4 regions of the Bacillus sp. MT94 genome follow, and region 4 is predicted to be linked to each of the others. Evidence: riboswitches for the same ligand, from Rfam matches in the RefSeq annotation. Region 4 holds a riboswitch; each other region holds the start of a gene.
What was found. Region 4 has a riboswitch for S-adenosylmethionine ahead of AC1Q51_RS19885 (M20 family metallopeptidase). Riboswitches for the same ligand answer to the same signal wherever they lie in the genome.

Region 1 (8,421 bases), on a different contig from region 4:
AAGGCACACTTTGAAACCATGCCGCTTATTGCAGAAAATCATTTTTTACCGGATTATAAAAAAATTGACGACTCTATCGCTGAACGGGCAAAGTTAATGTTTTTAAACTATCCAAATAACCCTACAGGTGCTACTGCATCAAAAGATTTTTTTGATACAACCATTCATTTTGCTAATAAACATAATATATTAGTTGTTCACGATTTCGCTTACGGTGCTATCGGATTTGATGGTCAAAAACCTGTTAGTTTCTTGCAAGCAGATGGTTCGAAAGATATAGGAATTGAAATTTACACGTTATCAAAAACTTTCAATATGGCTGGCTGGCGTATTGCTTTTGCAGTTGGAAATGAAAGTGTCATCGAAACCATTAACCTATTGCAAGATCATATGTATGTTAGTATTTTTGGTGCAATTCAAGATGCTGCTCGCGAAGCACTATTAAGTTCACAGTCTTGTGTAGTAAATCTTGTAAATAGTTACGAATCTCGGAGAAACGCTCTTATTTCAGCTTGTCACTCAATTGGTTGGAATGTAGACATTCCAACCGGATCATTCTTTGCATGGCTTCCTGTACCAGAAGGTTATACATCCGAGCAATTTTCTGATATTTTACTAGAAAAAGCACACGTTGCAGTTGCTCCTGGTGTTGGATTTGGTGAACATGGCGAAGGGTATGTCCGTGTTGGTCTCTTGCATACAGAAGATAGATTACGAGAAGCCATTAATCGAATTGATAAATTAAATTTTTTCAAAAAGTAATTGACAACATGAAAAATATCTGACAAAATTCAGTTATCTTAAAAATTTAAACATTTCTAAATACTTCTTATCAAGAGCAGGTGGAGGGACGAGCCCGACGAAACCCGGCAACCGATCTACAATCGTAGACACGGTGCTAATTCTCGCAGCATTATGCTGACAGATAAGGAGCTGGTTGTAAAAAAACCTCTCCTTAGCTGAGAGGTTTTTTTATTTAACTAGGAGGTTATAACAATGAGCGGAATTATAGCGACGTATTTAATCCATGATGATTCACATAACTTAGAAAAAAAGGCTGAGCAAATTGCACTTGGTTTAACAATTGGCTCTTGGACTCATTTGCCACAATTACTGCAAGAACAATTAAAGCAACATAAAGGCAACGTCATTCATATTGAGGAATTAGCTGAACATGAACATACGAATTCGTATTTACGTAAAAAAGTAAAACGCGGAATTATTAAAATCGAATATCCGTTATTAAACTTCAGTCCAGATTTACCAGCAATTTTAACGACTACATTTGGAAAGCTATCCCTTGATGGCGAAGTAAAATTAATTGACTTAACTTTTTCAGAAGAATTGAAAGAACATTTTCCTGGTCCAAAATTCGGGATAGATGGGATTCGAAACCTTTTACAAGTGCATGATCGTCCCCTTTTAATGAGTATTTTTAAAGGAATGATTGGACGAAATATTGGGTATTTAAAAACGCAATTACGTGATCAAGCAAGTGGTGGTGTAGATATAGTAAAAGATGATGAAATATTATTTGAAAATGCATTAACACCACTTACGAAACGCATTGTATCTGGAAAAGAAGTTTTACAATCCGTATATGAAACATACGGACATAAAACGTTATATGCCGTAAATTTAACAGGACGAACTTTTGATTTAAAAGAAAATGCGAAACGTGCAGTGCAAGCTGGAGCTGATATTCTATTATTTAACGTATTTGCTTACGGACTAGATGTACTGCAATCACTTGCAGAAGATGATGAAATCCCAGTTCCTATTATGGCACACCCTGCTGTAAGTGGTGCTTATTCAGCATCTAAGTTATATGGAATTTCATCTCCATTATTACTCGGAAAGCTACTACGCTATGCTGGGGCTGACTTTTCATTATTCCCATCTCCATACGGAAGTGTTGCGCTAGAAAAAGAGGAAGCTCTTGCTATCTCAAAATATTTAACTGAAGACGATGCATTTTTCAAGAAGAGCTTTTCTGTTCCATCTGCTGGTATTCACCCTGGTTTCGTTCCCTTTATTGTACGAGATTTCGGTAAAGATGTTGTTATTAATGCTGGCGGCGGGATACATGGACATCCAAATGGAGCGCAAGGCGGTGGTAAAGCTTTCCGTACTGCAATTGATGCTACTTTGCAAAATAAACCACTCCATGAAGTAGATGACATAAATTTGCATAGTGCACTACAAATATGGGGAAATCCCTCTCATGAGGTGAAATTATGAGTATTCAAGTATTTTGTGATTTCGATGGCACGATTACAAATAATGATAACATTATGTCCATTATGGAAAAATTCGCACCACCAGAAGCTGAAGAAGTAAAGAATAGAATTTTATCACAAGAGCTATCTATTCAAGAAGGTGTTTCTCAATTATTTCGATTAATACCTACTCATCTGCACGATGAAATTATTCAATTTTTAATAGAAACTGCTGAAATTCGTAATGGTTTTCATGAATTTATACAATTTGTAAATGAAAATAACATTTCTTTTTACGTTATATCAGGTGGAATGGATTTCTTCGTCTATCCACTCTTACAAGGACTCATTCCAAAAGAGCAAATTTACTGTAATGAAACAGATTTTTCAAATGAATACATTACGGTGAATTGGCCTCATCCTTGTGATCATCATTGTCAAAATCATTGCGGATTATGTAAATCATCACTCATCCGTAAATTGAGTGATACGAATGACTTCCATATTGTGATTGGAGATTCAATTACTGATTTACAAGCTGCGAAACAAGCAGATAAAGTATTTGCTCGTGACTTCCTTATTACAAAGTGTGAAGAGAATTATATTGCTTATACACCGTTTGAAACATTCCATGATATTCAAAATGAATTAAAACATTTGTTGGAGGTGAAATCATGAAACAACTTTTTCGTCAATGGTATGACTTAAGCGAGATAAAAAAAGAATTAACAACTCGAAATTGGTTCCCAGCAACAAGTGGTAATATTTCTATAAAAGTTAGTCATGAGCCACTTACTTTTCTCATTACAGCAAGCGGTAAAGATAAAACAAAAACCACTCCAGATGATTTTCTATTAGTAGATCATGTAGGAGTTCCCGTTTTAGAGACTGAATTACGCCCTTCAGCAGAAACAATATTGCATACACATATTTATAACAATACGAATGCCGGGTGCGTACTTCATGTTCATACAACTGATAATAATGTCATCACAAATTTATATAGTGATGCAGTTACCCTTCAAAATCAAGAAATTATTAAAGCTCTCGATATTTGGGAAGAAGGGGCAACAATTCACATTCCTATTATCGAAAACCATGCCCATATCCCAACGCTTGGAGAAAACTTCCGAAAGCATATACAAGGTGATTCGGGAGCGGTATTAATCCGTAACCACGGTATTACCGTATGGGGCCGAGATAGCTTTGATGCAAAGAAGAGATTAGAAGCTTATGAGTTTTTATTCCAATTTCATATAAAACTATTATCAATTCAAGGAGGCGTTTCTAATGGCGCAAATTCGTATTCATGAAGTAAATACTCGTATTGAAAATGAAGTGGAAGTATCTAAATTTCTACAAGAGGAATGCGTTTTATATGAGAAATGGAATATTTCTAAACTTCCTACTCATTTAAATGAAAATTATTCTTTAACAGATGAAAACAAAGCTGAAATATTAGCTGTTTTTTCAAAAGAAATCGCTGATGTTTCAGCACGTCGAGGTTATAAAGCACATGATGTAATTTCACTTTCAAATAGCACACCTAACCTTGACGAATTATTAATTAATTTCCAAAAAGAACATCATCATACAGACGACGAAGTCCGCTTTATCGTCAGTGGTCATGGCATTTTCGCTATTGAAGGCAAAGATGGGAAATTCTTTGATGTTGAACTTGAGCCAGGCGATCTAATATCTGTTCCAGAAAATGCAAGACATTATTTTACCTTGCAAGATGATCGTCAAGTTGTAGCTATTCGTATTTTTGTGACAACTGAAGGCTGGGTTCCAATCTATTAAGGTAGTTAGTTGAATAAAAGGACTTGGATCCCCTTTTCCAAACTTTTATTCACTCTACATATATACATCCTCCTATGGAACAGGCTTATTTCACTTTTGAAATAAGCCTGATTTTTTATTTACTCAAAAGTACCATTTCATCACAAATTTAACGCCTTGATTTTTCAAGTGTATTTTTTGAACATTTATTGAACATTTATTGAACATTTATTGAAATTTTTCTGAAAATTCTGTTTTGCATGTGATATACTACAATTAACTAAGAAGGAAAATAATATCGCAAACAGAGGGGGATAATCATGAGCTTACTTATCGCACTTATACTTGGAGTTACATGTGGGGCATTTCCTGTTATTTTAGGAGCTATTATGGAAGAGTTAGAAATTGGTGTTTTAGGATTTGTCGCATCTTGTGTAAGCGCTTTATTATTTGGTTTATTCGGCGCTATTCCTGTTTCAATTCTGTGTGCTTTTTATATAATACGCCATGCTCGTACAAAACAATTTGGTCCTAATCACATCGCACAAATTATCCCATTCCCAGTTGAACGATGTCGCCGAGCTTCTAACTTATAATGACTAAATAAATAAAAGTCCTCAAATGAGGACTTTTATTTATTTTCTTCTAGAAATTGAAACAATTCTTGTAGATGTAGGGCATCTTCACCATAGCTAACAGATACATGAAATATACCGTCAATCTCAGCTTGCATATAAAGATCCACTCCATCACGATCATATTTCAATGCCAAATAAAACTCCATTTCTTCTAACATCTTTTTAGAGGTTCGAATTACATAATGCCCCTTCTCATCTCTTCCATATTCAAAGTCTGGTTCAAAATCATATTTTTGTTTAAAAGCTTCTTTTTGTTTTTCATTAATTTGCATACAAGTAGCTCGCTGTACAGTATCAATCATCTCATCAAACTTTTGAAGGTCCACCTCGTTTACCCCCTTATATATTTTTTATATAATACTTGTGTTCCACTATTTTCTTCGCCATCCTTAATTAACTCTTCATACAATTCTTTCGCCAAACTTAAGCCTGGGACTGGTAATTGTAATTTTTCTGCTTCCTCTAAAGCAATCTTCATATCTTTCATAAAATGCTTTACATAAAATCCTGGCTCAAAGTCTCCTTTTAACATTCGAGGAGCTAAATTACTTAATGACCAACTACCTGCTGCCCCTGTTGAAATACTCTCTAACACTTTATCTGGATTCAATCCAGCCTTCTTCGCGTAAGCAACAGCCTCACATACTCCAATCATATTGGAAGCAATCGCAATTTGATTGCACATTTTTGTATGTTGTCCACTCCCAGCTGGTCCTTGTAATTGAATGTTTGTTCCTAACTTTTCAAGTAAAGGTAAGCATCTATCATATATTTCTTTCTCTCCACCTACCATAATTGCGAGTTTTGCTTCTTTCGCACCAACATCTCCTCCTGAGACAGGTGCATCTAATGTATATATATTTTTGCTTTTTGCAACTTCATTAATACGTTTTGCTAAAGTAGGTGTAGATGTCGTAAAGTCAATTGCTATCGTACCTTCTTTTGCATGTTCTATAATTCCTTCTATACCAAAATACACTTCTTCTACATCATGTGGATATCCAACCATTGTCATTACAATATCAACTTGCTTCACTAACTCTTTTGGCGTATCACACCATTGTGCACCATCTTGCACTAAAGAATCTGTTTTTGCTTTCGTTCTATTATATACATATACTTTATGACCATCTTGCATTAAGTGATAAACCATACTTTTTCCCATTACGCCAATACCAATGAAACCTATTGATAAAGTTTTATGTTCCATTTTCTCATCCCCTTTGTTCTAATAAATCATTTACCATCTTTCGGAACTCTTTATTAAAGTCATCATCCATACTATTTTTTACATTTGAAAATAACATAACAAAAATTCCTTTTTCTTTATTAAAATTATTGAAAGTGTTCCAACCAGATAATACACCATGATTATGAAAATAATCTGGATATATATAAAAACTAAATGCATATTTCCGTTCTGCTGAAGGCGAAAACATTGCTTGTATACTTTGTTCAGAAAGAAGTTTTCCATTTATAATTGCTTCGTCTAACTTCTTCATATCTCCAACTGTCGTATACATCTCACCACAACCATATAGCCAATCCATGCCTAACTTCTGCGCTGGTACAAGCTCTTGATTTTTTTTCACATAACCCTTTGTAAAATTTTTATCTCCAGGTACCATATTTCCCATACCGGATTCATGCATATCTGCTTTTACAAATATGTTTTCTTTTATGTAATCTCCTAAAGGTTTTTTCGAGATATGTTCTATTATATAAGCAAGAACCATATAATTATAATCTGTATATCTCCAACCTGTTCCTGCAGGAAATTCTAAATTTTGACGTCCAATCCAATTAACTAACTGTAAACGGGAAGCAGCATTCACATTTCCTTTCGCATGTTCAGGTAAACCAGAGGTATGGGTTAACAAATGATATAGTGTAATATTTTTATTCTCCGGAAATGAAGGAATATATTTATTTACATTATCTTGAATATTCAATTTACCTTGTTCTTGCAACTGTAAAATAGATGTGGCAACAACTGTTTTCGTAATAGAACCAATACGATATTTTGTTTGAGGCGTATTTTCTATTTTATTTTGAACATCAGCATACCCATATCCTTTATTCAATATAACACGCTCTTTATCTGTTACCAAAACTGTTCCATTAAATTGCTTTCCGACTAAATATTGATCTAATTTTTGAGATATGCTAGCATAATCAATTTGTTGCTCTTCTTTTTCTTCTATATTCCCTTGTACTTCTGATTCAATAGTAGGATTCACTTTAGTTGTTAATACAGTGTTTTCCTTTATATTGGGGCTAACAAGAAAATAGTATACTCCGCCGCCAACTATAGCAGACAGTGAAGCCATCACCATTACTTTTTTTATCATATTGATCCTCCATAATTCCTTCACTAAAAATTGTCCCCCTATTCTATTATCAAACAATAAAAAAAAATCGCAACAATTTGTTGCGAAAAATTACATTTTTTCTTTTCTATACACACATACTTGATTCTTCCCATTTTTTTTCGCTTCATATAATGCAATGTCCGCTCGTTGCATTAATTCTTCTCTTGTAGTTCCTTGTTCATATAACGCAACTCCAAAGCTAGCTGTTAGCTTCGAAATTCCAGTGAATTGCTTTGTTTCAATGAAGAATCGTAATGACTCCGCAACTTGAAATGCTTCCTTTTCTACTGTATTTGTCACTAATATAATGAATTCTTCTCCTCCCCATCTTGCAAATACATGTTGTTGCTCCACTTTAGATTTCATAAGCTCTGCAAGTTGTATTAATGCCAAATCACCAAAATCATGACCATATGTGTCATTAACCGTTTTAAAATTATCTATATCAAATAAAATGATAGCTATTTTCTCATCACTACGTATTACCTTTTCCCACTCTACCTCTAGTATTTGTTGAAACTTTAAACGATTATAAATCTCTGTCAATGAATCTACCATAGCAAGTCTTTCTTGCTCTTGATAGATTTCATCTAATTCTGTAATTTCCGTGCACTTTACAATAAATCTTGATAAATCTTCTGGCAATGGTGTCGCACGTAATAAAAAAGTGGATACTACCCCTTCATAATTTAGCATCTTAATTCTTCTACCACTTGATAAAGTATCGTCTAACCATGTGATATCATGCGTCGTCGAATAGTATCCACTTTCTCTAATAAAATGTTCAGCAAATACTAAATGTTGCTCACGATAGGCAAACAGATTTTCATATCCAAAAAAAGCTAAAAAATTTGTATTACAATCAACAATCTCATCATCTTCTACTATAAATAATAGATCATTTTGAAAATCAAACATCGTTTGAAGCAATTCCTGCTGCAAACCGACTTGCCTTACTAAAGAAAGTTGATACAAACTCTTATTCACTTCCTCTAACACTGCTTGCGGAGTTACAGGAGCTATTACAATATTACGTATTCCTAATGCAAGTACATCTGTGAATTCTTTTGTTATTTGTTGATCCCAAATGACAATGAATGTACTGTGCGGAGTATACATATTCTTTATATATTTTATTTGAGAATAATCTGTTACATACGTAATGATAATGTGTGGTTTCGTTCTTTGAAATAATAGTTCGCCCTCTTCAAAACTATTTGCTATAAACATACATTTTGGATGGATATTTTCTACCGTTTGTTGATGCTTACATCCATTTTCTATATAAAGGACATTTAACTGCAGATCTTGTAACACATTTTGGAAAACCGTATTCTCTAATAAAAAATGTAGTATGTTCATCACTAGTCTTCACTCACTTCATATATCTTGTTCTACTGAATTCCTCAC
Region 2 (8,421 bases), on a different contig from region 4:
CGAAGGGAGTTTATTACACACTTGTAAATTTTAGTTGAATGAATGATACATAAGGTGAAATATCATTTATTTCCATATTCATTATAGCAAAAATAAACATAACTAAACAGACTTGTAATAAAAACCCATAAAAATTAATATATGGTTATACAGTGTTTTTGCTGTATAATGATTTTAAGAATTCCCCTTAAAATCAACTTACTCACATACCTTTATACAGCAATTGTTCCCCAATTCTGTATATCAAAAAACCTTTCATTCATTTGAAAGGTCTTTTTGAGCCTGCACATATTCTTCTTTTGTATTTACATTTATAAACCAATCTGTATTCGCTTGTACATCTTCTCCAGCAACATACTTCACATTACATTGTGATAAAAGCTGCCCCATACTTCTTTTTTCTTCCTGAAGTAAAGCATAAATCTTTTCTTTCACACGGTTATGATACGCTGCAAGTAGCGGCTGTTTTCTTCCATTAACAATAGGTACAACTGCATCATATTCATTGCTCGTTTGCTCCAGTAAAATGGTAAACCATTCATGCGAAATATTTGGCGCATCGCAAGGCATAATAGCATACCAATCTGCTTCTATGTATTCCATTCCTGATACAATACCGGCCAGCGGTCCATTCCCTTTATAGTGCGGGATATCTTCTATAACAGGAACTTGTACGAATTGCTCTACTCGCTCTTTTATATCAGAATGACTAATGACTACAACTTCTTGGAGCGCACTTGTCATCTCTTTCAAAATATGCTCAATAAAAGTACTACCTTGCCAGCTCGCTAACGCTTTCGGCTCACCAAATCTACTCGACATACCGCCCGCTAATACAATTCCAGCCCACCTACTCATTGGCGATGTAGCTCAAATGTAATATGGCCTAATTCCGGTAAAATTAATTTATTCATCGCAAGGCGAACCGCCCCGCTCGATCCTGGCATCGAGAAAACTACTTTGCGCCCAATTGTACCCCCAATCGCTCTACTTAACATTGCGCTGCTCCCGATATCTTCTAAATAACTAATCATGCGGAACAACTCACCAAACCCGACAATCTCTTTATCTAATAGAGCTGACACTGCTTCAATTGTTACATCACGCTTCGTAATACCAGTACCGCCATTTGTTAATACAACATCTACATCTTCCTTATGATAACCAGCTAACACTGCTTGCTGAATACTTTCTTTATCATCTTTTACAATTTCATAAGAGGTTACTGTATGGCCCGCTTCTTTTAACAATTCATGTAATAGTTGTCCGCTCTTATCCGTTTCTTCCGTACGTGTATCGGAAATCGTAACAATCTTGCAACGCACTTCTTTTGGAGCTTGTTTTTTATGTTCAGTTACACTCATTTTTTATCTTTCCTTTCTTAAAGACTTTTCTTCATTTTATCATACATATCTTTACACAATTATGTATGAAGCCAATCATGCGCCATGATACAATATAAGTATAATAACCCACAAAAAGGAAAGTGCACTTTCTTATACTCCTAGACTACACATCTTTAGTTACTCTTTATATTTTCTACATAATAGAATTCAATTTTAAAACTTGTACTAAAAAATAAATTGGAGGTCTACATAGTATGGAACTTTATAAAAAATTAACAACAACATTCATCCTCTTATTCATCGCTTCCATCACTGTCGGCTTTTCCTTAAAAGGTGCAATTCCATACGCTACATTAGTAAGCATTATATTCGCGACACTATTTTTACTAAGTAGTGCCTTTTGCGCAGGTAAAGTACGTCAAATGAAAGGTTGATCACGTATGTTCCAGAAGAAACCCATCCTTTGTAAATCATGTAAAAAGGAAATACAAACGTATGAAAAGGCATGACTAATACGAAAAAGTATATTGAGCTAGAAGGCGAAGTATATTGCAAATCATGCATTCAAATTATAAGTAAAACGAAATAAAAAAAGCTTTGCGCTCACCGCGCAAAGCTTTTTTTCATATATTATAGACCAGCTTGCTCTTTTAAAGCTGCAGCTTTGTCTGTACGTTCCCATGAAAGATCTACATCAGTACGTCCGAAGTGGCCGTAAGCTGCTGTTTGTTTGTAAATTGGGCGACGTAAGTCTAGCATTTTAATAATACCAGCTGGGCGAAGATCGAAGTTGTTACGAACTAGTTCTACTAGTACGTCTTCAGATACTTTACCTGTGCCGAATGTATCAACTGAAATTGATACTGGTTGTGCTACACCGATTGCGTATGCAAGTTGTACTTCTGCTTTGTCAGCAAGACCAGCTGCTACGATGTTTTTCGCAACATAACGAGCTGCATATGCTGCAGAACGGTCAACTTTTGTTGCATCTTTACCAGAGAATGCACCGCCGCCATGGCGAGCGTATCCACCGTAAGTATCAACGATGATTTTACGTCCTGTTAAACCAGCATCACCTTGTGGTCCACCAATTACGAAGCGGCCAGTTGGATTAATGAAGAATTTCGTTTCTCCATCCATTAATTCTGCTGGTACTACAGCTTTAATTACGTGCTCTTTTAAGTCGCGATCGATTTCTTCCCATGTAACATCTGGGTGATGTTGTGTAGAAATTACGATAGTATCAACACGTACTGGTTTACCATTTTCATCATACTCAACTGTAACTTGCGTTTTTCCATCTGGACGTAAGTATGATAATGTATCATCTTTACGTACTTCAGTTAAACGGCGAGCTAATTTGTGAGCAAGCGAGATTGGAAGTGGCATTAACTCTTGTGTTTCATTACATGCGAAACCAAACATTAAACCTTGGTCTCCTGCACCAATTGCCTCAATCTCAGCGTCAGTCATTTGACCTTCGCGTGCTTCTAGCGCTTGGTCAACACCCATAGCGATGTCAGCAGACTGCTCATCGATAGATGTTAAAACAGCACAAGTTTCTGCATCGAATCCGTATTTTGCGCGTGTGTAACCAATGCCTTGAATTGTTTCACGAACGATTTTTGGAATATCTACGTAAGTAGAAGTCGTAATTTCCCCCGCTACCAATACTAAACCAGTTGTTACAGTTGTTTCACAAGCTACACGTGCATTTGCGTCTTTTGATAAGATCGCATCTAAAATTGAATCAGAAATTTGGTCACAAATTTTATCTGGATGTCCTTCAGTTACAGACTCAGATGTGAACAGATGACGTTTTTTTGTCATGTGGTAAACCTCCCTACAGTAATTGTATATATTGTACGGAACTCATCCTTAATTTGCCACAAACTGCGACATACATTTATTCTCCCACACAAGCATACAGAAAAACCTTTCCTACTTTACATAGAGGAAAGGTTTAATTTGCTACTTGCATACTGCTTTTTGCCCTTCGCTCTTATCGTTCGAGACCTGTAGCCTCGCACAGGTTTTAGCACCTATTCACCTGCATTTATCAATACAAGTGAGGTTGCTGGGCTTCATCGGGCCTGTCCCTCCGCCAGCTCGGGATAAGAGAGTATCCGTCCCAACCTATACTAAAGAAATGATATTCATTTGTCAATTAATATTCACATTTTCCTGAAAGTTTTTCTCAATACGCCTGAAATGAAATATTAATAGGGAAATAATGCATTCACACAAACAAAAAGAAATAAATAGTATACATTATTTATATAATTGTGTTATACTCTTGTTGGGGATTACGAGAAATATTTCATTAAATGAAAAGGATGGTATATAAATATGAGTACTGTGAATGTCCAAATTGGTTTACACGAATTATTGAACGGAAGCAATGCACAGATTCAACTAAGTGTTCCGCAATTAGTGGAAAAAGTATTAATGCGAAATGAAGGGAAATTAACTTCGACTGGTGCCGTTTCTGCTTCAACTGGAAAATATACAGGACGTTCTCCTAAAGATAAATTTATTGTGAAAGAAGCATCGGTTGCTGACAAAATTGCTTGGGGAGCTGTGAACCAACCGATTTCTGAAGAACATTTTAATAAATTATATACTAAAGTTTTAGAATACTTAAAAGAAAAAGAAGAGTTATTCGTCTTCAAAGGATTTGCAGGCGCTGACCGCAATTACCGCCTACCAATTCAAGTTATTAACGAATATGCATGGCACAATTTATTTGTACATCAATTATTCATTCGTCCAACTGAAGAAGAATTAACAACTCATGAATCAGAGTTCACAATTGTTTCTGCACCGAATTTCAAAGCTGATCCAGCTGTTGACGGTACAAACTCTGAAGCATTCATTATGGTTTCATTCGAAAAACGTATCGTACTAATTGGTGGTACAGAATACGCTGGAGAAATGAAAAAATCAATCTTCTCTATTATGAACTTCTTATTACCTGAACAAGATATCCTTTCTATGCATTGCTCTGCAAACGTAGGTGAAGAAGGCGACGTAGCACTATTCTTCGGTTTATCTGGAACAGGTAAAACAACATTATCTGCTGATCCAAACCGTAAATTAATCGGTGATGATGAGCACGGTTGGTCTGATAACGGTGTATTCAATATTGAAGGCGGTTGCTATGCAAAATGTGTAAACCTTTCTCACGAGAAAGAACCACAAATTTTCGATGCAATCAAATTTGGATCTGTTTTAGAAAACGTTATCATTAATGACCAAACGCGTATCGCCGACTACAACGATACTACTTTAACAGAAAATACTCGTGCTGCATACCCTATGCATGCGATCGACAATATCGTACTGCCAAGTGTTGCTGGACACCCAAATACAATTATTTTCTTAACTGCTGATGCATCTGGCGTATTGCCTCCAATCAGTAAGTTATCAAAAGAGCAAGCTATGTATCATTTCTTAAGTGGTTACACTAGTAAACTAGCAGGAACAGAGCGCGGCGTTACATCTCCGCAAGCTACATTCTCAACTTGCTTCGGTTCACCATTCTTACCACTTGATGCATCTCGCTACGCTGAAATGCTTGGTGAAAAAATCGAGAAACACGATGCGAAAGTATTCCTAGTAAACACTGGCTGGACTGGCGGCGAATACGGCGTTGGTAAACGTATGAACTTAGGTTATACTCGTGCAATGATTCAAGCAGCATTAAGCGGCGAACTTGCAAAAACTGAAACAGCTAAACATGACATCTTCGGTCTTGAAGTTCCACTTCACGTACCAGGTGTACCTGACGAAGTGTTAATGCCTGAACAAACTTGGGCTGATAAAGCTGCTTACAAAGCAAAAGCAATCGAGCTTGCAAATGAATTCAAAGAGAACTTCAAAAAGTTCGAAAGCGTTTCTGAAGATATCATTAACTTAGGCGGTCCAATCGCTTAAATTAAAACTTTCTGTTGGAATAACCCTTTACTCATATGAATAAGTGTCGTGTAACCGTAAAGTTTCGCGTACTCACCGACAAAACCCAATGCGGCTTAACGGTTACACACACTTACATAAAAAAGAAGCTTACGTGAAAACGTAAGCTTCTTTCTATATCTTATATAAAGTGAAATGCTAATCTCTTCATCTGTGACCTAGATTATAAAATTACAGCTTCGAATATATACATTATATCCCTACTCGCTACATCTCTCGGGTTTCACATCGTATGGGGTTAAAAAAGGCCCTGACCGCTTCTATTCGTGGCTGGATCATCTATTCCATCTAAAAAGAAGTCTTTTATCTTTTTATCTCTTTTAGCTCTTTGTTAGTTCTTTCTCATCTTTCATGCTATAGTATCCTAAATTCACAACGATTAAGAAATAACCACCCATAATCCCTACTGCAAATGCCCACATAACCATGTGGTGCTCAATTTCGTACATAATAATAGCACCCAAAATGGCAGCTGCAAAACGGTTAAACATACCTAGTGTCGGTGCTTTCGTCTTCTTTACAATACTATCTCCAAGCTTCTCAATTCTTCTCCCTAGAAGCCAAACGCAATACATACTTACAATAAGCCCAATTCCAGCGCCTAAAAAGTGTGCTGAAAACGGTGTTAACATCCAACCTAGTAACAAAATACCTAGTATATAATACGATTGGATTTTAAATGATCTTAGTGACATACTAATCATGCTGTACCTCTCTTCATTCGTTCTTATCTATCCAACAAAAAATTTCTTTCAAATTCATATTCCTTACATCCATTTCACTCAAATTAAAAACAACATAAACAGTATGTTTATGTTGTTTAAATGTTTTTAGAAAATAATATTATACAAGATTTCAAACATTATATTCTCATATTTTGTGACGGTTTTTCAAACTTTTTTCGTCCATTTATGAAAAAAATGATATCAATCTATGAACATACGGATATGATGTAATAAGCACACAAATAAAGGGGGCGTCTAATGATTTATTTTTTAATGGCTCTCATTCACCTCATTATCCCTGCACTTATCGGACTTTCATTGTATTGGTACACGAAAAACCATAGCATTTTTTACGCTGTCCTCGGTGTTCTTCTTCCAGGTATTATTCTTATTACACTCTTCCGTATTCCATTTTTAAACTTAATTCCACTTATTACTGCTATCTTATTTCTCATCTTCTTACCAAAAATAAAAAAATAGGAAAGCAGATCATAGGTGATCTGTTTTCCTATTTTGATATAGGTTCCCCTGCAATAGAATGAACTTTTACTTTCTCCGATTTCACAAACCATAGACCGACAAAAATGATAATTCCACCGATGATTTGTTGAAACGATACATATTCATTTGCCCAGACAGCTGCAAATAAAACAGCTACAAGCGGCGTTATATACATATATACCATCGTATGTGACGCCCCAATTTTTTGAACACCAACATACCACATTACTAGACCAAATACTGTGACAAAGAAAATAGAATATAGTAAAGCAAATAGTGTCATTCCGTGAGTAATGTGAAATGGCCTGACAAACACATGCGGACCACTTAACAATAATAGCGGAATCGCACCCACTAATGCAGACCATGCTGTAACACGTAATGCTGAATATTTTTTAATTAATGGTCCTGCTAAAACAGGATAAAGCCCCCAGCATATTGATGTAATAAGTCCAATTCCATTGCCATAAAAAGAACTAGTAAGTGAATGTCCTGCTACTAAAACTAATGCTGCACCAACAAAAGCAATCATAGAACCGATTAACTTTCGAGAAGAAAAATTTTCTTGTTTCAGAAAAATCGCAAATACAGTTGTAAAAATAGGTGAAATAGAAATGAGTAAAGAGGCATTTGTAGCGGATGTATATTTGACAGTTTCCATAAATAACGTTTGATACAGTACAATACCTACAACGCTAACGATGATTAGTCTAGGTATATCCTTTCGCTCCATATCAACCGACTTTTCAATAAAAAAGGTAAGAAGTAACAGGAGCGGTGCCGCCGCCATCATACGAAGTGCAGTAAATTCAATTGCTGTAAATTCTAAAAATCCATACTTTGCAATCGTATAGTTAATCCCCCAAATAATAACAACACTTAAAATTAATAACTCAATTCCCCATCTTCTCATGCGTATCCCCTCCGCAAAGAAGATTATACAGAAAATTCAATCACATGTACATTTCATTATGTGAAAAAATCTTTTTACTATTGGGACGTTTTGGTAAATGAAATTATATCGGCGATTTTCTGAATATATCGGCGCAACTCCATTTATACCGGCGATTCCCCAAATATATCAGCGCAACTCCATTTATATCAGCGATTTTTTCAATATATCGACAATAATAGCGACTTATAAAATAAAAAAATGTGAGTCCAAAATACATTTTGGACTCACATTTCCTTTACTATACTCGAACGTGTAATTTCATATTTGGATTATAAAACTGGCTTGGGCTCTTCAACTGAAAAGTTCCTCCACCTTCATGCCAATCAACCGTTAACTTATCGTCCATAAATACAAGCTTTGTACGATCAGCGATAAAATTCATTGTGCTTGATTCAATATCCACATCGCGCTCATCTTTTTCTGCTACAGCTACTAAATCGATGATTCCGCTCATGACACAACCGCAACCCTCATTATCATAAAATAACTTTATATATTTCGCTTCGCTTGGAATCGTATCCATAATCTTTTTATATGCTGCTTCTGTTACAGTAACGTACATATGTTAATCTTCATCCTCTCTTCTCTTATCATTCATATATTGTATCACCATTTTTCTTAAAAGTTATATACAGAAAATTAAGACTAATATACAATGTATGTGATAAAGTTTCAGCAATCGAGCTTTTATGAGTAGTTCATGCAGGAGAAAGGATGTTTACTATCTGTGTTCAAACTACAACGATATCCTATGTTATTAGGTCTATTTAGTAGTTTCTTCATTTCTAGCGGAATGCTATTACAGCATGTACTTCCCTATTCTCCTTCTATTGGCTGGATTCTAGGTTTTATTTGTTTCCTATCCGCTTCTTATTTTGCTACGAAGAATACAAACAACTCATAAAGCAAGAATCATCTT
Region 3 (6,194 bases), on a different contig from region 4:
TTAAATGAGGCTGTTCTCATGCCCCATATTAATACACTAATTCCTACAAAAATCATAATTGGATATCCGATTAATTCAATTAAAGAATAAGACAAACGATGGTCGACTTCACTAAAAAATACACTCTTCATCATCGTGAATGCTAATAAATTTATAATGAAATAAAGCAATAATTTATAATTCCCTTTTTTATCAACTTCCATCTCTTTGGCAAGTTGATTTGCATACTCTTTTGGAGCATGACCGAATATATCATTTACACTCTTCCCTCTCTTTTCTCCTTCTATTAAATGAACTTCCGCATCTTCTATAAAGAAAAGAATATCAGCTTCTCTAATGCCCTTTGTTCGTAAATACCCTTGAGTATCATCTAAAAACTTTTGCCCTTCATTCGATAGCACTTTTATCACCCCCTTATTTAACCATTTCTCTTCTATTCGTCTTCATCATAATTTCAAAGAAAATTAAAATAAACAAACTTCCGTATAAACATATAATTTGAAATAACATTGGCATGAGATCTTCAGATGTAAATGTTTTAAACAGTAACATAATAGAAAGTGGAATGATTAAATATAAGTTTTTAAACCATCCTTCAAAATATATATTTATCGCTACTGTGATGATAAAAATCCCACCAGCTACTATATAACTTTGGACTTCGGTGAATGTGAGCATTTTTGTAGGATATATCACATCTAATATCGTAACAGCTCCTAATAAAAACAATGGAGCAATCATAACTAAAGACCACATGGAAAACCATGTTTTTGTAAAGCTTGTGACGAAGGTCATTTTGCGAAGTAGAAAATTAGGACCCATAACAACTAAAATCAATGAAAAACTGTAACCAATACACTGAATAAGTGAAATCTGTAACATTCCATTACTCACTATTAAGATAGAAGCAATAATCCAAAAAGATACGATATTCATTACTGTAAAACCAATTTGCTTCCACGTTTCCTGTCTATCTCTTTCCATCACTTTTACAAGTTCATTTGCATATTCTTTCGGTGAGCTTCCGAAAATATCTTCTACACTCTTCCCCTCACTCTCACCTTCTATTAAATGAAGTTCTGCGTCTTCTAAAAAGTTTTCAATATCATTTTCTTTCACACTCTTTGCCGTCAAAAATAATCTCATATCTAACAAAAACTTTCGTGCTTCACTTGATAACATTATTTTCTCCTTCCCTTCCCTTCAAGTAGACGTTCTACACTACTTTGCATCGCTTCCCAGCGATCCATAAATTCATCAAGTGCTTCCTCGCCTTTTTCTGTTAATGTGTAATATTTTCTCTTTGGACCAGATGGAGATTCCTTCATTACGCTTGTTATTAATCCTTCTTTTTGCATTCGTATTAATAACGGATAAATACTTCCCTCACTCGCCATTGTAAAACCATACTTTGCTAGCTTCTCACTCATTTCATAACCGTATATTTCGCCTTCAGAAATAATAGCAAGTAAGCATCCTTCTAAGATCCCTTTCAGCATTTGACTTGTCGACATAATTCAAATCCTCCTACTATCTTGTTTTACAAGATAGATAAGCGTAAGTATCTTGCTTTACAAAATAGTATAGCAAAGACTATTTTGCAAAACAAGATAGCTAACGATATTTTTTCCAAATGTTTGCAGGATTTTCATTATAACCTCTCTAAATAGAGCACTATGAAAACTTTATTATGAAGGGATGTTTTTCATCATGGTTACAAATCGAGTTGTCTTTTTAACAGGTGCTGCGAGTGGTATTGGATATGAAATGGGAAGTGCTTTTGCAAAAGAAGGTGCAAAAGTTGTGATTACTGATCGTCTTGAAGAACGTGCGAAAGAAGCTGCTGAGCAATTACAAAGTGAAGGTTTTCAAGCTATCGGTTTAAAATGTGACGTTACATCTGAAGAGGAAATTACAGCATCAATTTCTCAAACAGTTAGTCATTTCGGTTCATTAGATATATTAATTAACAACGCAGGAATGCAACACGTTTCACCCATTGAAGACTTTCCAACGGAAAAGTTTGAGCTACTAATTCAAATTATGCAAATTGCTCCGTTTATCGCAATTAAGCATGCCTTTCCGATTATGAAACAACAAAAATATGGTCGTATTATTAATGTCGCTTCTATTAACGGCCTTGTCGGGTTTGCTGGAAAAGCTGCCTACAATAGTGCAAAACATGGCGTAATTGGATTAACAAAAGTTGCCGCTTTAGAAGGTGCTACGCATGGTATTACTGTTAATGCCCTTTGCCCTGGTTATGTCGATACCCCTCTTGTACGTAATCAACTACAAGACTTAGCTACTACACGAAATGTACCACTTGAAAATGTTTTAGAAGATGTTATTTATCCACTCGTCCCACAAAAGCGCTTATTACAAGTACAAGAAATCGCTGATTATGCTATGTTTTTAGCGAGTGAAAAAGCTAAAGGTATTACTGGTCAAGCTGTCGTTATCGATGGTGGCTATACTGCTCAATAAAAAATAAAGTTTGCTCAAGAAGAGCAAACTTTATTTTTTATTGCGAGGATCTTCGTACTTTAGTAATTGCCGCGGGAGCTTCTCAATTGCAACAATTACCCCCTCTAATTTACTTTCAATACGGTGGAGTAAATATAATGTTACAACAATTGGAAACCCTACATTACCTATCATCTTGATCCACTCTTCCATCCTCTTCTCCTCCTTTCATTATATAAGTAAGAGAAAACAATGCATTTAGGCATAAAAAAACAAGCTATTATGTATTAGCCTGTTTTTCAAATAATGATGCAATTTCTCGTTTATAATCCCCGCTTATAATACCTTTCTCAGTAATAATTCCTGTAATTAATTCGTTCGGTGTTACGTCAAATGCAGGGTTATAAACATTCGTTCCAATTGGTGCTACTTGTTTTCCAAAGATTTTCGTAACTTCTGTTTCATCTCTTTCTTCAATAATTATTTCGGCTCCAGTTTCTTTCGTAACATCAAATGTTGACAGTGGCGCAGCAACATAAAATGGGATATCAAAGTGCTTTGCTAAAATAGCTAAATTCATTGTCCCTATTTTATTTGCCGTATCTCCATTTGCGACAATTCGATCCGCCCCTACAATAATTGCATTTATTTCTTTCGTTTGAATAGCATGAGCTGCAGTATTATCTGTAATAAGGGTCACATCAATATTTGCTTGCTTCAATTCCCAGGTCGTTAAGCGACCACCTTGTAAAACTGGTCTCGTTTCACACGCATATGCATGTAAACGCACACCTTTCTCTTTTCCAATATAAAAGGGAGCTAATGCAGTTCCATATCTGGCAGTTGCGATACTTCCAGCGTTACAGATTGTTAAAATATTATCGCCATCTTTAAAACATGTTAACGCATATTCCCCAATATTTCGGCACACCTCTTCATCTTCCTGCTGAATGCGAAGCGCTTCTTCTTCTAATGTTTTTTGTGCTTCTTTTATTGTAGTAATCTCTCGAATAGATTCTCTCATACGATCAATTGCCCAAAATAAATTTACTGCTGTCGGGCGTGACGTTCCTAAATAATTACAATCTCTATTAAACTTCTTTTGAAATTCTTCAATATGTACAATGTTATATTTTTTTGATGCAAGCGCTAAGCCAAATGCAGCTACAATTCCAATTGCAGGCGCTCCTCGTACTTCTAACATTACGATGCTTTTCCAAACCTCTTCAATAGTCGTCAATGTTTTGTATTCTGTGCTATGCGGCAATTTCGTTTGATTTAATACCGCAATTGCATCACCTTTCCAGCTTACAGATCTCGGAACAGTAACAATTGTACTCACGCTTTTACGCCCCCTGAAACTGTCTGTTGAAATAATGTTCGAAACAGTTGAATATCAGCACTTTTAGATTCATATTTTATTAGTTCTTTACCTAAGGATAGCGCTTGTTTCTTAGCTTGAATTCTTGTTTCTTTATTTTCTATTTCATCTAAATCTGCTACATGAGCTAAACCAATTGTTCTACGAATCAGTTCACATCCGGCAAATCCAACTGCATCAGTAAAGATATTTTGCAAAATAATTGGTAACCATTGTTTTTCTTTCGTATATGCTTCTACACCTTCTCCAATCCATAACTTTGTAAAAGTTTCTACAAAATAACTCCACGTCTTTTCTATATGGAAAAATAGTACACTTCTTTTCTCTTCTTCTCTAGATAAAGCATTTAATAATAGATTTGCAATAAATTGACCTATGTCAAATCCAAATGGGCCATATGTCGCAAATTCTGGATCAATCACTTTCGTTTCAGAAGGTGACGAAAAAATACTACCAGTATGTAAATCACCATGAATAAGAGTTTCTTTTCTTGTTAAGAACTTATATTTATATTGTGCTACTTTTAGTTTTAAAGTTTTATCACTCCAAAGTTCATCAACCACGAGCTGTAAATCTGGCTCATAATCATTTGTATCATAATGTCCAAACGGATCTGTAAACACTAAATCCTCTGTAATTTTACAAAGGTCCGGATTTACAAAGGTACCTTCTAGTACCCTCTTCTCTTCTGACTGTAAACCAAAATCTGAAGTGTAAAATAAAACATGTGCTAGAAAACGGCCGATATGCTGGGATAAAAGCGGATATTCTTCTCCGTCTATTAATCCTTTTCTTGTAATTGTTAGTCTTGATAAGTCTTCTATTACCGTTATCGCTAACTCTTCATCATGACTGTACACTACTGGAACATAATCCGGTACATACTGCGCAAAAATTTGTAATGCCTTGCTTTCAATCGTTGCTCTTTTTATAGACAATGGCCAGCTTTCACCAACTACTTTCGCATAAGGCAGTGCTTGTTTTATTATAATCGATTTCTCTCCATCATCTAATTTGAACACGTAATTTAAGTTTCCGTCTCCAATTTCATGACAAACGACATTTGCCTTCGCTTCAAAGTAGCCATGATCTTTCGCATATTGTACAGCTGTTATTTCTGTTAATGAATAATATCCCATCGTCTTCTCCCCCTTTTTAAATTCAGAGGTTTTTCTAACATAGAAAAACCTCTTTCCACTAAGAAAGAGGTTTGAAGTTTATCTTCTCCCCTCTTATCTGCCAGAAAGTTTTACTTTCTGCTGGAATTAGCACCGTGCCTTTTGGCGTAATAAACGCCCCATTTCACAATGGTATTACGGTCGGTTGCTGGGCTTCATCGGGCCAAATCCCTCCACCTGCTCTTGATAAGAGTTGTATAATTTTTTGAATTTTTAACTTTATGTTGAAGACTATACCAAGAATAAAAATCACTTGTCAACATTTTATTTGTATAATTCTGGACGGCGATCCGCAAAAACTGGAATTCCTTTACGTACTTCTTTAATTTTCTCGAATTCAAGCTCTCCAAATAAAATTGATTCCTCTTCATTCGCCTCTACTACAACTTCACCCCAAGGGTCCACAATTAAAGAATGACCCGCAAATACATTATTTGGATCCTTTCCTGCTCTATTACATGCAACAACATAACACTGATTTTCAACTGCTCTTGCTTGCAATAGCAAACGCCAATGTGCTAAACGAACTAATGGCCATTCAGCTACAACAAATAATACTTTTGCCCCTTTAGCAGTATGGACACGCATCCACTCTGGAAAACGAATATCATAACAAATTGTTCCAGCGCATTCAACATCATCCAGCTTAAATTCGCCCGTACCATTACCGGCTATTAAATATTTATGTTCATCCATAAGCTGAAATAAATGTACTTTACTATATTCGTTGACTAGCTGTCCTTCATTATTTACAACATACATCGTATTTGTAACGCCTTGCTCTGTTTGCTTTGCTATAGAACCACCAACAATATGTACATCATATTGCTTCGCCCATTCTATTAACTTTTCTTTCGTTTCCACTCCATCCCTATCTGCAATTTCAGAAAGTCTCGTTAAATCATATCCTGTTGTCCATAGTTCTGGTAAGACGATAACATCTGGCCTTTCCTTCATAGCTTCGCTTATTTTATTTTTAGCATTCTCAATATTTTTTTCTACATCTCCAAAAACAATATCCATTTGAATACATGCGACTTTCATTTTTTCAGCCCCATTCTTATTTTTTTCTTTACAAAATACTGGAAAGATTATATCATTTGTCACTAGAATTGTAACAACTTTCAAAAGAGGTGGAAAGTATGAAATTATTTCAACCTTCTGAGATA
Region 4 (8,421 bases):
TACGATCATCCGTCTGTTTCAGAGCGTAAAGAACTTGCGCAATTGCAGCCGTTCGCAAATGAAGCGAGTGTTTTATTTGATACGAGCCAAATGGGAGCTTTTTCGTTAAAAGATGCTGCTTCTGGTTCCCGTTTTAACATTATGTCTGGTTTAGTAGCGATGCAAATGATGTTAATCGGATTGTTAGACGGTGTTCAGTCGATTGGTGTTGTGACACCTTACAGGGCGCAGTCACGCTTTTTATCGACGTATATTAGAGAAATGTTGCAGAGAACGAAATATCAAAACATACCAGTTTTAGCGGCGACAGTTCATAAGTTTCAAGGTTCTGAAAGAGATATGATGATCTTTGATACGGTTGACAGTTATCCGCAAGAACGACCTGGCGTGTTATTCTTTGACCATAAAAATCATCGCCTCGTCAATGTAGCAGTGACAAGGGCGAGAGGGAAGTTCATTCAATTATCAGATTGCCATTATATGCGTAAAAATCTTTCTAGAAAACAAGCGTTATCACAATTAACAGCTCATATAGAACGTCACGGAGATGTGTATGATCGCACGACATCAAGACAATTGTGGGAACGGAAAATTTCGAAACGTTTACGCTGGTTTATGGAAATGAATCTTGAAGAGCCGAAAGGGCTATTAAAAGATATTTTAGCCGCAAAACGAAAAATTATTATTTCACTGCCAAGTACGAAACAAGTAGATAAACGAGTATGGCAAGCGTTAATGCGTACAAATGCACAAATAACAGTTTATAGTGATGGATCAGTTCCGCTGAAAAATGTAAAGTTACAAAGACAAAATAAAGCATTCCCATTCTTAGTAATTGATGATGAAATCTTCTGGGCAGGCGCACCGCTTACATCTCAAATGATATTTGAAGGTAGTACGGAATTTCCGTACGTATGTGCAAGACTGCAAGCACCTGAGACAATTGGTGTATTAAAAGGATTTTTAGATATTCGGTAAATTCGGATAGGAATTCCTTGACTTTTACTTGGAATGAACTTAGAATAAAAAATAATTTAATATAATTTTATGAAAATTCTTATCACGAGAGGTGGAGGGACTGGCCCTATGATACCTCGGCAGCGGATTCGTTATGAATACTGTGCCAATTCCAGCAAGGTAACTTGAAAGATAAGAAAGAAGCTCATTTTGACTGTATATACAGAAGCCTCTTTCTATCTTTTAGAAAGAGGCTTTTTTACGTGAAAATAAAAGGAGGAAGAACAATGGGAGCGACAGGAGTAACGTCACAAAGAAAAACAATTGAAGAGAGTATCGAAAGAAATAAGGAAAAGTACATAGAAACAAGTCATGATATTCATGCGAATCCAGAGATTGGTAACCAAGAGTTTTACGCATCTAGGACGTTAAGTTTATTGCTAGGCAGTGCAGGATTTCAGTTGCAGCACAATATAGCTGGACATGAAACGGGGTTTATTGCGCGAAAAAGTTCTGGAAAACAAGGACCGGCAATTGCATTTTTAGCGGAGTACGACGCTTTACCAGGATTAGGCCATGCGTGTGGTCACAATTTAATTGGCACAATTAGCGTTGCAGCAGCAATTGCATTATCAGAAACACTTGAAGAAATTGGCGGGGAAGTTGTCGTGTTTGGTACACCAGCAGAAGAAGGTGGGCCAAATGGTAGCGCGAAATCAAGTTATGTAAAGGCAGGTTTATTTAAAGACATTGATGCGGCGCTTATGATTCATCCGAGCGGAAAAACAGCGACAACGAGTCCTTCACTAGCAGTCGATCCACTTGATTTTCATTTTTACGGAAAAACAGCTCACGCTGCAGCTTCACCAGAAGAAGGGATTAATGCATTAGATGCGGTTATTCAGCTCTATAACGGTATAAACGCACTTCGCCAACAACTTCCGTCAGACGTGAGAATTCATGGCGTCATTACAGAAGGCGGAAAAGCACCTAACATTATTCCTGACTATGCCGCGGCTAGGTTCTTCATCCGTGCAGCAACGCGAAAGAGATGCGCGGAAGTAACAGAAAAAGTAAGAAACATTGCTGAGGGAGCAGCGTTAGCAACAGGTGCAAAAGTAAAAATCCATCAATTCCAAAATGAAATCGATGAATTACTCGTAACAAAAACATATAACGATATCGTAGCGGAAGAACTAGAACTATTAGGTGAAGATGTAAATCGTAAAGAAAGAGTAGGGATTGGTTCAACCGATGCAGGAAACGTCAGCCAAGTTGTGCCGACAATTCATCCGTACATTAAAATTGGTCCAGATGACTTAATTGCGCATACGAATGAATTTAGAGAAGCAGCACGTTCAGAACTAGGAGATAAAGCATTAATTACATCGGCAAAAGCATTAGCGAATACAGCGTATCGATTAATTACAGAAGAAGGGTTGTTAGAGAAGATGAAGGAGGAGTTTAGGGAGGCACAGAGGAATCAGGGGTAAGGGGATTAAGGCGCTCTTTTCGAAGAGCAATCTAATTAATAAGTAGAGATATAAAAAGAACATTGAAAAATCAATGTTCTTTTTTGTTTGCTAGTCATTGATTTTGTTGGTTTTTCTCAAGAAAGAGAAAATTTTACTGTTAGTGAGGATAATACGTATCCCTTTATTAGAATGATAATTTCTCCTCGAACTCACTCTTTAAAACAATTAAAGGAGATGATAATCCGAATTGCATTAACGAGTCTAAAAACGCAGCGAGGGAATCCATCGAATCGCTCATGACCTTCATCATATAATTAAATTCCCCGCTAATTCGATATAAATCAGTTACTTCAGGAGCGGCATTACAATATTGGATGAAATCAGAGCATTGGCTCGTTTTAAACATGATGAATGCTTGAATGCTTTTATTAATTTTGGAAGGCTCAAATTTCGTTCGGTAAGCCGCTATAACTCCTTGATCTTCAAGTTTATTCATACGCTCCTTTACAGCAGGTTGCGTCATGGATATAATCCGTCCTATTTCTGAAACAGAAATTCTCGCATTTTCATACAACAAGTTCATAATCTTATGATCGATTTCATCCAGTTTTACTGTGTTTTGCATTGTGTAGCCTCCTTATTTTATTTTCTAAAGTGAATCACAAATTATAACTATAATATCATAAGTGAACGAACTAAATTACCTATAAATCTGTATTTAAAATGTTTGGTTTTTGCATGAAAATATAAGTATAGGATTTATCAAAAGGGAATTTAGGAAGGTTGGAAATATATGAAGAATCTTGATGGGAAAGTAGCGTTAGTAACAGGGGCGAGTCGAGGAATTGGTCGTGCGATTGCGATGAGATTGGCAAACGACGGTGCATTAGTTGCGATTCACTACGGCCGAAATAAGGCAGCTGCAGATGAAACAATTAGTGAGATTGAATCTAATGGAGGAAAAGCGTTTTTAATTGAAGCAGAACTCAATTCAATGGATGGTGTCAAACAGTTAGTAGAACAATTGAAGAATGAATTACAAATAAGAGTTGGTACATCAGAGATTGATATTTTAGTAAACAATGCAGGGATAGGTACACAAGGGACGATTGAAAATACGACAGAAGAAATTTTTGATGAAATTATGGCCGTAAATATTAAGGCGCCATTCTTTTTAATTCAGCAAACATTACCGTTACTACGAGTAGAAGGGCGCGTTATTAACATTTCATCAGCGGAAGTAAGACTTGGTTTTACAGGGTCCATTGCATACGGTTTAAGTAAAGGTGCACTAAATACGATGACACTTCCTCTAGCTAAACATCTTGGAGAAAGAGGTATAACAGTGAATACAATTATGCCTGGATATACGAAGACAGATATAAATGCGAAATTGCTAGATGATCCGGAAATACGAAATTTTGCTACGAATTCATCTGTGTTCGAACGAATAGGGCAAGTTGAAGATATTGCAGATGCAGTAGCATTCCTTGCTTCTGCTGATAGCCGCTGGATAACAGGGCAGATTTTAGATGTTTCTGGAGGGTTTTGTTTATAGGGGCACTACTCCATACCCATCAAGCTAATCAAGTAAATTACTAGATATGAAACGATCCTTGTTTCATATCTGGTAATTTATAGAAAGATAGGCATGCTAAAGAAGTCTATTAAAACGTGATTTTTTGGCTAGGCAACTTGAATAAGGGGGCATTTCTTTTTCTTAAGTTGATGGGTATGTATGGTGACCTCTATTAGACGATAGTGAATTAACAATTTCGGGGTTCAGTTCAACTTTATTCAAAATAAGATTTTTTTGCAGTAAAATCAATGTTAGTGGAACTTTTTTAATCAAACTAATTTAAAAATTAACATAAATACTTGCAATGTTTAAATTAGTACTATATAGTTCTAGTTATGACAAAGGTAAAATTAATGAATCAAAAACGTGTGATTGAAGTAGCTGCAACATTATTTTTAGAAAAAGGGTTTGCTTATACAAGTATGGATGAATTAGTACGTGTAAGCAAAGTTTCAAAGTCTAATGTGTATTATCACTTTTCTAATAAGGAAGTATTATTAGAAGGGGTCGTTGATTATTGGATTGAAATGTATCAATCTGCAATTGATGACGTACTTTCTCAGAACCAATTTTTAGTTGAAGATCGTATCCAACTGTTTTTAAAGCAATTATCACAAGGAGTTCAGTCGAGAGAGTATAAGGGGAGCTGTCCATTTATTACTCTTTATATTCAAAGTCCTAAACAGGCCACGCAAATAAAAGAAAAAATAGGTCTTTTTTTTACAGGATTACAAAAGAAAGTTTCTCTATTACTTAAACAAGGGGTAGAGAATGGAGAATTTAGAAATACGATTCATATTGATGAGGTTGCATCACTTTTTATTACAAATCTTGAAGGAGCGTTATTTATTTCAGAAACATTGAAGGATGTAACTGTAATCACGAAAACAGCAGATCATTTTTTAAAATTGCTTCGATAAAAGAAGCATTTTTTTTAAATCAAATTAGTACTGATTAGTACTAAAAGGGGAATTTTATATGAGAACAGTATTTTTAACTGGTGGAACAGGCTTTATTGGACAGCAATTAGTGAAAGAATTAGCCAAAGAGGATGTTAAAATTCTTCTTTTAGTAAGGTCGAAAAGTAAAGCAATACGCCTTTTTCAAGAAAGAGGAAACTTAAAAAAGGAAGTTATGCACTTTATTGAAGGTGATTTGACGAAAATAGATTTAGGTCTAAGTGCTGAAGATAAGGAGAGGGTATTGAAAACGGATGTGATTATTCACGCAGGAGGCCCCATGGATATTCAAGCGACAAGTAAAGAGGCAGCTTCCGTATTTTTACATGGTGCCAAACATATTAGTGACTTAGCTAAAAGTATTCATCAATTGAAGGGCTTGCAACAATTTATTCATGTTGTAGGTTATATGAGTCCCTTTAATGATAAAAATAGCAAGATTGCAATTGATGTGTTTCAAGAAGGAAATAATTATTTGAAAATAAAAAATCCATATGAGAGAACAAAATTTTTAGCAGATCTTTATATCCGTCAGCAGGCATCAGCAGTAGGTTATCCGCTTTCTGTAATTAATCCGCCAACTGTAGTCGGTAGTAGTAAAACAGGGAGTACAGAGCAGATAGCAGGATTAGGTTTGCTTGTGATGAGTATGCGAAGAGGGCTCATGCCAATGATTCCTGGAGGTAAGGGATATAGGTTACCACTTATTTCAAACGATGAGCTTGCGAAGTTTATTGTGCAGGTTTTCAGATTAGAGCAACCGACTATTCAAACATATACACTTGTTGAAGACAAACAGCACGATCAGAACATTGCTGAGTTATTAAGTATTATGTCAGAAAGTATGAATATGAGGGCACCAAAAATCTCTGTCCCAATGCCACTTATGAAAGCAATTATGAATAGTGGAGTAAGTAAAATAACAAAAATTCCTTCTGATGGACTGAATTTTATTACAAAACGAAAATTTTCAAATGTTTCAGCGAAAAAAATTATGGGAGGGGATTGGTTTAAGAAGACGAGTGTAATGAAATTTCTCCCTGCCGTAGTAGCTGATCTGGATTATCGAATGATAGATCAAAATGGCCAGCATAATCATTTATTTAAACGAACATTATGCGATAACACTACCCTTTACCAATTACAAGGAGAGGGTAAACCGTTTATTTTATTACATGGTTTATTGAGTGATGGAGAGGATTTATTTCCTTTAGCACAAGAGCTTCATGAAAAAACTGGTCAACCTGTATGGATCTTGGATCTTCCAGGTTTGGGACGTTCTCCTTTTAAACGTGAGAAAAATCTTCTAGATATTTATTTGAATGTAGTGAAAAAGTTATTGGAGAAAGCTACGAATGGTGCACATCTAATTGGTCATTCATTCGGTGCGTTTATTCTTCTGGAAGCATTGGTACAAGAGTACATAGATAAGAAGTATTCAATCACTTTACTTCAGCCACCTGTTGCTAAAAAAAATGCTAAATTGCTAAATGTTCCTCAAGTTATGAACAAATGGACATTAAAATTAGCAACTACTAATTTGATAGGGCGTTATTTATTAAGTAATGGTTTGTTTGAAAGTACGGAGAGCATCCCTGAACATTATATTGAAAAGATAAGTAAAAGTTTTACTTCTCCTAGAATTTTAAATACTACGGTTCAGCTTAACAGTTTACTACTGAAAAAAGATCAAGGTGATTTCAAGGAAGTAACAAAGTATAATCTTCACATTATTTGGGGGGATTATGACAGAGGTTATTCTGCTCCATCGTATCTTGGTAAGGTTGATTTTGTTCCATATGGCCATCATTTTCCTCTTAGCCATCCGAGTGAAACGGCAAGATTAGTAATGAAAAATAGTAATACTAGCAGATGAGAGTTTGGGATAAATAAAAAGTGTGTAGTAAAATCGTTGTGTTTTTGAAATAAAATCGTACTGTGTGGGGGCCCACCCCATCACTATCAGACTAAGAAACGCAAATACCTCAAAACGAAAAAATGAGCATTTTATTACAAGATAGTACAAAATTTCGTTCTGGGGGTGCTATAAAATTTTAGCTTGATGGCGATGTGGTGCTACCCCACATCCATCAACTTAAGGATTTTGTGCTGGTTTAAAATAAAGTTTGGTTAAAAAATCATTCTAAACCCATAATTTCAATGCATATAAAAAGCCATTGTTTTAAACAGTAATTGAACAAAACGATGGCTCTCTTTTATTTTCCAGAACTGTTTTTCATAAAAAAGTCTGATTAATTTAATTTTCCTTATACCACTAACGCACCATTTAGTTTAATAAGAATGAATGGATTTAAACTTTCTTCCAATAAAGTTAGCAGGTACAGGGTTGAGTTCTATTTCTCTTGACCAAACAGAGAGTTGACCAATGTGGTGAATCTCATTAGCAATTATATGATGTAATATTTCCTCAACAGTATATTTATCTTCATCCCAAGCAACACATACAGCTTTCTCTTTTAATTCATCTAAATTTTTTTTGAGAAATTCAGCTATTTCATTCCGGAATCTATCTGAAAGAGATTTAACCCTTTCAAGTGTATCATAATCAGCAAATTCAACTACTATGTCTTCTTTGCCTTGAATACCACGAACCCAACTATATTCAACATCAATAATGTGAAAAAGGGTATATAAAATACTTCCTACTCCTCCAGTTCGCTCTTTTATCAACTCTTCATTTGATAGTTGATTACACCATTCAAACCATTCGTCTCTTACTTGCCAGTTATATTTAAAAAAATTTATCAATGTAAATACTCCCCTATATAATTGTTTATAGCAATAAGAATTAGCTTTTGTCACTAAAACCCCTCTTTTTATTGAAGTAACCTGCCCTGGTAGTTCAATAAAACAAGCTCTAGATAAGTAATCTCGAGCAAAAGCGTTGCACCTTATTAAAACAACACGTCTTTTTTAAACTTCGTGACTTTATTCCAAATCCGTATATAGACTATTTTTGGAGTTAAAAGCACGTTACTATTCTCTTATATTAATGAGAAAGGGTGACGTACTTTTTATGAATATCCACCAAAAACAAGAGTTATCTTTATTTGCCGAAGAGTTATATCGATATATGTCTCCCGCTACACTTAATCAATTAGCTATAGAAGCAGGCGGGATGAAACGAAAACGTAAGTGCCATGGGCACCATTTCTTATCTTTGTGTGTATGGTTAAATCAACAAGTCGCTACTACCTCTCTTACTCAACTTTGTAGTCAGTTAGAAACCTCAACAGGAATTTTATTAAGTCCGGAGGGACTTAATCGACGCTTTAACTCAGCCTCTGTAGCTTTCTTTCGAACTGCATTTACTACACTTCTACAAGCTAAAATTGGAGGTTTATCTAAGATTTCTCATTCTCTTTCAGCTTACTTTGAGCGCATTCGCATCCTTGATTCTACAACCTTCGCAGCTACTTATCCTGGTGCC

Region 1: it holds a riboswitch for S-adenosylmethionine, as region 4 does, so the genes downstream of both, mtnW (2,3-diketo-5-methylthiopentyl-1-phosphate enolase) here and AC1Q51_RS19885 (M20 family metallopeptidase) in region 4, are expected to answer to the same signal.
Region 2: it holds a riboswitch for S-adenosylmethionine, as region 4 does, so the genes downstream of both, metK (methionine adenosyltransferase) here and AC1Q51_RS19885 (M20 family metallopeptidase) in region 4, are expected to answer to the same signal.
Region 3: it holds a riboswitch for S-adenosylmethionine, as region 4 does, so the genes downstream of both, mtnK (S-methyl-5-thioribose kinase) here and AC1Q51_RS19885 (M20 family metallopeptidase) in region 4, are expected to answer to the same signal.

The regions. Positions count from the first base shown of each region.
Region 1 is NZ_JBXAEZ010000002.1:354,440-362,860, forward strand. It holds gene AC1Q51_RS07440 (pyridoxal phosphate-dependent aminotransferase) at 1-762, shown strand, start outside; SAM riboswitch class I at 827-932, shown strand; gene mtnW (2,3-diketo-5-methylthiopentyl-1-phosphate enolase) at 997-2,241, shown strand; gene mtnX (2-hydroxy-3-keto-5-methylthiopentenyl-1-phosphate phosphatase) at 2,238-2,897, shown strand; gene AC1Q51_RS07455 (methylthioribulose 1-phosphate dehydratase) at 2,894-3,532, shown strand; gene AC1Q51_RS07460 (1,2-dihydroxy-3-keto-5-methylthiopentene dioxygenase) at 3,510-4,022, shown strand; gene AC1Q51_RS07465 (hypothetical protein) at 4,322-4,597, shown strand; gene AC1Q51_RS07470 (DUF3909 family protein) at 4,633-4,965, opposite strand; gene AC1Q51_RS07475 (NAD(P)-dependent oxidoreductase) at 4,971-5,849, opposite strand; gene AC1Q51_RS07480 (serine hydrolase) at 5,854-6,990, opposite strand; gene AC1Q51_RS07485 (GGDEF domain-containing protein) at 7,081-8,373, opposite strand.
Region 2 is NZ_JBXAEZ010000002.1:1,021,308-1,029,728, forward strand. It holds gene AC1Q51_RS11060 (molybdenum cofactor guanylyltransferase) at 256-858, opposite strand; gene AC1Q51_RS11065 (MogA/MoaB family molybdenum cofactor biosynthesis protein) at 855-1,364, opposite strand; gene AC1Q51_RS11070 (hypothetical protein) at 1,601-1,780, shown strand; gene metK (methionine adenosyltransferase) at 1,977-3,176, opposite strand; SAM riboswitch class I at 3,346-3,467, opposite strand; gene pckA (phosphoenolpyruvate carboxykinase (ATP)) at 3,696-5,282, shown strand; gene AC1Q51_RS11085 (ATP synthase subunit I) at 5,642-6,025, opposite strand; gene AC1Q51_RS11090 (hypothetical protein) at 6,305-6,526, shown strand; gene AC1Q51_RS11095 (DMT family transporter) at 6,555-7,460, opposite strand; gene AC1Q51_RS11100 (iron-sulfur cluster biosynthesis family protein) at 7,741-8,064, opposite strand; gene AC1Q51_RS11105 (hypothetical protein) at 8,230-8,406, shown strand.
Region 3 is NZ_JBXAEZ010000002.1:347,856-354,049, forward strand. It holds gene AC1Q51_RS07400 (DUF1129 domain-containing protein) at 1-401, opposite strand, end outside; gene AC1Q51_RS07405 (DUF1129 domain-containing protein) at 415-1,182, opposite strand; gene AC1Q51_RS07410 (PadR family transcriptional regulator) at 1,182-1,514, opposite strand; gene AC1Q51_RS07415 (3-hydroxybutyrate dehydrogenase) at 1,711-2,487, shown strand; gene AC1Q51_RS07420 (YvrJ family protein) at 2,518-2,679, opposite strand; gene mtnA (S-methyl-5-thioribose-1-phosphate isomerase) at 2,747-3,808, opposite strand; gene mtnK (S-methyl-5-thioribose kinase) at 3,805-4,986, opposite strand; SAM riboswitch class I at 5,077-5,218, opposite strand; gene AC1Q51_RS07435 (carbon-nitrogen family hydrolase) at 5,290-6,153, opposite strand; gene AC1Q51_RS07440 (pyridoxal phosphate-dependent aminotransferase) at 6,168-6,194, shown strand, end outside.
Region 4 is NZ_JBXAEZ010000005.1:338,716-347,136, reverse strand. It holds gene AC1Q51_RS19890 (AAA domain-containing protein) at 1-978, shown strand, start outside; SAM riboswitch class I at 1,055-1,156, shown strand; gene AC1Q51_RS19885 (M20 family metallopeptidase) at 1,245-2,450, shown strand; gene AC1Q51_RS19880 (Lrp/AsnC family transcriptional regulator) at 2,617-3,057, opposite strand; gene AC1Q51_RS19875 (SDR family oxidoreductase) at 3,226-3,990, shown strand; gene AC1Q51_RS19870 (TetR/AcrR family transcriptional regulator) at 4,365-4,931, shown strand; gene AC1Q51_RS19865 (alpha/beta fold hydrolase) at 4,990-6,846, shown strand; gene AC1Q51_RS19860 (DinB family protein) at 7,263-7,739, opposite strand; gene AC1Q51_RS19855 (IS4 family transposase) at 8,008-8,421, shown strand, end outside.